2 regions of the Streptomyces sp. NPDC102258 genome follow, and region 1 is predicted to be linked to the other one. Evidence: riboswitches for the same ligand, from Rfam matches in the RefSeq annotation. Region 1 holds a riboswitch; the other holds the start of a gene.
The links. Region 1 has a riboswitch for guanidine ahead of ACZ6ZT_RS05690 (DMT family transporter). Riboswitches for the same ligand answer to the same signal wherever they lie in the genome.

Region 1 (3,391 bases):
CGCCTCCGTCAGTCTCTCCCTTGTGTATGGGCTCGCCCGCATCGGTCACTCCTTCGGCTTCGGCCGCTTGTACGGCACTCGCATGGAGTAACGGGACGCAGGTCGGCGAGGCACGGGCTGTTCCGTCGGATAAACGGAGCGGCCCGCACCGGTTCGTCGGTGGGGGCCGCTCAAGGGCGGGATCAGATGCCCAGGTCCTTGATGATCTTGGCTACGTGGCCGGTGGCCTTGACGTTGTAGAAGGCGTGCTCGACCTTGCCCTCTGCGTCGACGACCACCGTGGAGCGGATGACTCCGGTGACCGTCTTGCCGTAGAGCTTCTTCTCGCCGAAGGCGCCGTACGCCGTCAGGGTCGCCTTGTCGGGGTCTCCGACCAGGGTGACCTTCAAGTGCTCCTGCTCGCGGAACTTCGCCAGCTTCTCCGGCTTGTCCGGGGAGACGCCGATGACGTCGTAGCCGGCGTCGGCGAGGAGGGCGAGGTTGTCGGTGAAGTCGCAGGCCTGCTTGGTGCAGCCGGGGGTGAGGGCGGCCGGGTAGAAGTACACGATCACCTTGCGGCCCCGGTGGGCGGCCAGCGACACCTCGTTGCCGTCCGCGTCGGGCAGGGTGAAGGCGGGGGCGGTGTCGCCCGGCTGGAGTCGCTCGCTCATCGGTAGGTCTTCTCCTCGGGAGGGGAACGGTACGTCACGAGACTAAGCTGACAGACTGTTCATGGCGGATACGCCCCATGCGACCACGAGCACGACACGACGACGGAGGCAGCGCGGTGCCGGAAGCCAGGACCCCCGCACAGATCGAGGCGGACATCGTCCGCCGCCGCGAGCAGCTCGCCGAGACGCTCGACGAGATCGGCGTGCGCATGCACCCGCAGACGATCATCGGGGACGCGAAGGCGAAGGCGGCGAGCGCGGTGGACCACACCGTCGGACGGGCCTTCGTGGCCGTCAACCGGCTCGTCACCGATGTGAAGGGCGGCCTGCGCCGCGCGGACGGCGCCCCGCGCCCCGAGCGGATCGTGCCCGTCGTGCTCCTCGCGGCCGGAGTGGTCGGGCTGCTGGTGGTCTCCGCGCGACGCAAGCGGTGAGGACCCTGCGGGGGACCGCTCGCGCGGGGGCGGGTAGGTTCGGGGCGTGAGCGAGAACACCACCCACGACGACAAGCTGCCCATCCGCATGCTGCACGACCGCGTGCTCGTGAAGTCCGACCTGCCCGAGGGCGAGCGGCGCTCGGGCGGCGGCATCCTGATCCCGGCGACGGCCGCGGTGGGCAAGCGGCTCGCCTGGGCCGAGGTGGTCGCGGTCGGCCAGAACGTGCGCAGCGTGGAGCCGGGCGACCGGGTCCTGTACGACCCGGAGGACCGGGCCGAGGTGGAGGTGCGCGGGGCGACGTACGTGCTGATGCGCGAGCGGGACCTGCACGCCGTGGCCGCGGAGCGGCTGGAGGGGTCGAAGGACTCCACCGGGCTGTACCTCTGAGGGGATCGATGAGCACGAAGGGCCGGTGACCATGGTCACCGGCCCTTCGTGCTGCCCTTTGCTACGGTGGTGGGGAACCCCGACGAGACGCGCCGTACCGGGTCGCAGGACGCAAAGACGACGCACTTCCTTTCCGTTCTCGTTCCGGAGGTGCCTGGTCATGGCATGGGTTCTTCTTCTCGTCGCCGGTCTGCTCGAAGTCGGCTGGTCGATCGGCATGAAATTCACCGAGGGCTTCACCCGGCTCTGGCCGTCCGTCTTCACCGGCGCGGGCATCGTCGCCAGCATGGTGCTGTTGTCCTACGCCGCCAAGACCCTGCCCATCGGTACGGCGTACGGCGTCTGGGTGGGCATCGGCGCGGCCGGGGCGGCCGTGCTCGGGATGGCGGTGCTGGGGGAGCCCGTCACCGCCGCCCGGATCTTCTTCATCTGCCTGCTGCTGGTGGCCGTGGTCGGGCTCAAGGCGACGTCCGGGCACTGATCCGGCACTGATCCGGCACTGATCCGACGCCGGTCCGGCACTGATCCGACGCCGGTCCGGCACCGGTCCGGCGCCGTCACTCCAGGAGGTCCGCCGAGGGGCGGCGGCGGTTCTGGAGGATGCCGCCCACGATGTCGCCGCCGGTGCTCTGGCCGCCCTGGGTCAGGCCCCCGTCGCTCTGGCCGCCCTGGCCTTGGCCGCCCTGCTGCCCGCCCTGCCGGCCGCCCTGCGACTGCCCGCCCTGTGACTGCCCGCCCGTGCTCTGGCCGCCTTGCGTCCGGCCCCCCTGCGACTGGCCGCCCTGCGACTCGCCGCCCTGGGTGCGGCCGTCCCCGGTCTGGCCGCCCGTCGGCGGAGTGGGCGGCTGCGACGAGGGCCGGCCGGTGGTCGGCGGCGGCTGCGGGGTCGTGGGCGGGAGCGGGGGCGGGGGCTGGTCGGCGCCGGGCTGGAGTTCCAGGTCGAAGTCCACCGGGTCGGTGCCCTCCAGGGCCGCCTTCGTATAGGCCGCCCAGATCCGCGCCGGATAGCCGCCGCCCCCGATACGGGCCTCGCCGAGCGCCCCGTAGAGGGACTGGAGGGTCCCGGTGTCCGGGTCCTGGCCCATCATCGCCACCACCGTGACCAGGTCCGGGGTGTACGCCGCGAACCACGCCGAGCGGTCCTGTTCGGCGGTGCCGGTCTTGCCGGCGGCCGGGTGGCCGGCCGCCAGGGCGGCTGTGCCCGTACCGTTGTCCACCACGCTGACCAGCATGGACGTGGTCGTGTCGGCGGCCTCGCGGCTGATGGCCTGGGTCGGGCTGCGGTCGGGGAGGTGGAGGTTCTCACCGTCCTTGGTGATCTTCTCCAGGAACGTGTACGGGGTGCGGCGGCCGTGGTCGGCGAGGGTCGCGTACGCCTGGGTCATGTCCAGCACGCTGGCCTGCATGGTGCCGAGCGCGATGGCCGGACCCGCGTCGAAGTTCGGGGTGTCCTCCGGGATGCCGAGCGCGATGGCGGTCGACCTGACCTTGGCGCCGCCCACGTCGACGGCCATCTGCGCGTACACGGCGTTGACGGAGAGGTCGGTGGCGGTGTTGACGGTGATCGGGCCGTACGAGACCTGCCCCTCGTTCTCCGGTGAGAAGCGGATCCGGCCGCCGACGACCGGGCGCTTGTTGTCGCCGTTGTAGACGGTGTTCGGGGTGATCCGCCGGCCGTCCTGGGTGCGGGAGCCGTTCTCCAGGGCCGACGCGAAGACGAACGGCTTGAAGGTGGAGGCGACCTGGTAGTCGCGCCGGGTCGCGTTGTTCACGTACTGCTTGGTGTAGTCGATGCCCCCGTACAGGGCGACGACCTTGCCGGTCGCCGGGTCGACGGACACCCCGCCCGCGCGCACCAGGCGGTCCGCGGGACGGGCCGCCGGGTCGAGCTTGTCGCCCATCTGACGCGCGACCGC
Region 2 (3,391 bases), on a different contig from region 1:
GCCAGGTCCCGGGTCGCGGTCTGGTACTCGGACCGCTCGAAGTCGAACAGCTGCGGGCCGCCGTCCTCGCCGAGCAGGACGTTGCGGTACTGCAGGTCCCCGTGGGCGGGTACGAGCGAGGGCCGTGGGAGGTCCGCGTACGCGCTGACCAGGGCGCGGACCAGGGCCTCGTCCCCGTCGGCCAGGTACGGACGGGCGCGTTCCAGATGGAGCGCGACCATGTCGGCCTCCCGTGCGGAGCCGGCGGGCCGCGCGGGTGCGGCGCCGTGGAGGGCACTGACGAGCCGGCCCAGCCCGTGCTGGATGCGCGTCTCGTCGGCGGCGCCGAGGACCATCCCGTGCACCGGGCGCCCGGACAGCGCGGTGAGTACGACGGCCCGCGCCTCGGAGTCGGCCGCGACGAGGCGAGGGGCCCGCGGCCCGAGCGTCGGCACCCACGACCGGTACGCGGCCACTTCCCGGTTGTGGAACGTCGGCCCGCGGTGCCGTTTCAGGTACCAGGTGCCCCCGTCGTCGGGTCCGGTGAGCCGCCACACCCGGCTGCCGGCGCGCACCCAGGACACCTCCGTGGCCTGCGCGATCCGGCCGACGGCCTGCTCGGCGAACACCCGGAGCCGGTACGGCAGATGGATGCCGTCGGTGGGCGGTCCGGCCAGCAGGCGGGTGCGGTCGGGGCCCTCCTGGCCGTACTCGACGGCGTCACCGGGCTGCTGGAAATGCACGGCGGCGGGCAGGCCGGCCCGGTAGGCGTCCAGCCCGGCCCGGCAGTACGCGACCATCGGCCCCGGCAGGGCGTCCAGCGCGTACCACCCCATGCCGTCGCACCGGTCCGGCTCCATGACCTGGGGCCGGCCCGACCACCGGCGCACCTCGAAGAAGATGCCGAGGCGGGATCGGGAACCCGTCGGCGGGCGGTGGTGGACGGTGACCGCCGCGGTCACGTCCTCCACCCGGATGGACACGCCCGTTTCCTCGCGGGCTTCCCGGATGACGGCCTCGACCATGTCCTCGTCCGGGTCGAGGTGCCCGGACGGGAGATGCCACAGACCGGACGCGTACACCGGCCCCGCCCGGCGGGACAGCAGCACCTCCGGGCCCCTGTCGCCCTCACGGCGCAGGATGAGGTGGACGTCGACGGGCACCGTGTACCGGCCCTGGCGGCGGGGTGGGCCCGCCGTTCTCCCGCACGGCTCCGTCTTGTGCGCGCTGGAGGAGAGGGGCCCCGGCCCGTTCCTCGCATCAGGTTCGGCAGGGGCGGGCGGCACGATGGGATCAACCACGGACGAATCCTCTCGCTGTTCGGGAAACGGTACGTCGGTCAGTCCCAGCCGGATGCGGTGAAGGTGCGGCCGGGGCGGATGCCTTCGATCGCCACACGGGCGTAGAGGACGATCGGTTCGGGAGGAAAAGGGGGGAAGGGCGTCGGCGCGCCCGTCCCGCTCCCGGAGTTCCGGCCTGCCCGGCCAGGCGTCGTGTGCGAAAGACGAGCCCGGCCGGGGCTGGGCGCCGGGCTCCCCGACCAGTCAAGCCACTGCGGGTTACCGCTCGCTGGGGCCCGATGCCGGGGCACCGCCGTGACTGAGCCACGTCACAACCGCCAGTACGCCCCCGCCCCGGCATCGACGTGGACGACATGGCGGCCGACGCGGACCACGTGGTGGTTCGGGCCGGTCCATGAGCCGGTGTCGCCGTCGGTGGCGGGCAGGGGGGTCCAGACCTCCAGGAAGGTGCTGCCGTCGGTGTTGGTGCCCCACTCGACGAGATCCGCGCCCTCCCACCGGAAGGAGCCGGTGTCCTCACCCGGCTCGCCCGTCAGGTGGTGGAAGCGTACGGCCGCGCCGTCGAAGGACGTCATGCCCGCGAAGCCCCGGCTGTCGGCGAAGAACGGGCCCACCTGGAGCCACACCACCTCGCGGTCTTCCACCAGCGGCCCGCCGTCACGGCTGATGCCGCGCCGCAGCCACGCGCCCCGCTCGGGCACCGGGATGCCCGGTCCGCCCGCCGCCGGGAGGGCTCCGACGGGTCCCGGCCCCGCCGGCTCCGGCGGTAGGAGGTGCCCGGCGTCGGTCACCATGTGTCCGGTACGGGCGCGTTCGGGGTGCGCGGTCATGTGTCGGCCCATCCATGGAACGAGGGAACACCGCCCGGGACCGGACAGCGCTTCGGCGCCCGCCGGTGGGGAAGGTGCCTGGCGCGTCGTCGTGCGTAACCGGGTACGGCGCATCTCGTCCGGGGCCCCAGGACCGGGCCGCCGGACAATCTAACACCGCCGATCGCAGCGTCACCCCCGCAGATCGGCGAGGACCTCCCGTGCCGCCCGGGCACCGGAGGCGAGCGCGCCCTGGAGGGAACCGGTGGCCCGGTGGTCCCCGCAGACGTACCGGCCCGGGGCGAAGCGGGTGGTACGCGACAGGGTGAGCGGCGGGGGCATGGCGGGCAGCGCGTCGTGGACGGTCACCCGGTGGACGGGCTGCCAGGTGGCGGTGTCCGCCCCGTACACCTCTCCGAGCGCGGCGAGGACGGCCGCTTCCCGCGCCGGGTCGGGTGCGCCCAGCACCGAGGTGGACACCAGCGCCCGTCCGTCCTCGGCGTATCCCCGGTGGACCTCGGTCAGGACGCAGGAGTTCAGGAAGCGCCGCCGGCCGTCGATCACCAGGGTCGGTTCGGGCAGCGGGGAGCGCTCCGCCGCGTGGTAGAGCGTGGTGACGGTGCGGCCGGCCGGGACGTCCAGCCCGGGCAGGAGCCGCGCCGCCGCTCTGGGCCCGGCAGCGACGACCACCGCCCGGGCGGCGAGCTCGCCGGCGCCGGCCAGGGCCACGCCGTCGGCGGTGAGCGCCGTGACCGGGCTGCCGGTGGCGAGGACTCCGTCGGGGAGGGCGGTCGCGAGCTGGGCCGGGACGGCGCCGATGCCCCGGGACGGCAGGCACAGCGTGCCGCGCAGCATGCTGCGCCAGACCAGGTGGAAGAAGCGGGCGGAGGTGTGGAGCTCGTCCTCCAGGAAGATCCCGGACAGGAACGGCCGGAAGAACGTCTCCACGGCGCGGGGTGAGAAACCGGCCTCGGCCAGCCCAGCGCGCGTGGTGGTGTCGGGCCGCGTCCGCCCCGCGCCGGCCGGTCCGAACATGTCGCGGGCCGAGAGGACGGCCAGGGCCGCCAGATCGCGGGCGGAGAACAGCCGGCCGGGCAGCAGGTCCCGGGCAGCCGCCGGGCGGCGCGTGGGATCGGTGACGCGGCGCAACCGGCCGTCCGTGTGGACCAGCATCCCGGGGGTGAAGGCCCGCAGCCGCAGGGAGCGCAGGTCGAGACGGCGTTTGACCTGCGGATAGGAGGTGTTGAACACCTGGAACCCGCGGTCGACCGTGAACCCGGAGACCCGGTCGGTACGGATCCG

Region 2: another riboswitch for guanidine. It lies ahead of ACZ6ZT_RS00915 (hypothetical protein); the one in region 1 lies ahead of ACZ6ZT_RS05690 (DMT family transporter).

What each region holds. Positions count from the first base shown of each region.
Region 1 covers NZ_JBVJLO010000003.1:9,007-12,397, forward strand. Annotated here, with positions in the region: gene ACZ6ZT_RS05670 (HNH endonuclease) at 1-42, opposite strand, end outside; gene bcp (thioredoxin-dependent thiol peroxidase) at 183-650, opposite strand; gene ACZ6ZT_RS05680 (DUF3618 domain-containing protein) at 767-1,084, shown strand; gene ACZ6ZT_RS05685 (GroES family chaperonin) at 1,131-1,475, shown strand; guanidine-III (ykkC-III) riboswitch at 1,525-1,602, shown strand; gene ACZ6ZT_RS05690 (DMT family transporter) at 1,636-1,956, shown strand; gene ACZ6ZT_RS05695 (transglycosylase domain-containing protein) at 2,033-3,391, opposite strand, start outside.
Region 2 covers NZ_JBVJLO010000001.1:197,591-200,981, forward strand. Annotated here, with positions in the region: gene ACZ6ZT_RS00910 (NUDIX domain-containing protein) at 1-1,142, opposite strand, end outside; gene ACZ6ZT_RS00915 (hypothetical protein) at 1,589-2,110, opposite strand; guanidine-III (ykkC-III) riboswitch at 2,191-2,253, opposite strand; gene ACZ6ZT_RS00920 (FAD-dependent oxidoreductase) at 2,282-3,391, opposite strand, start outside.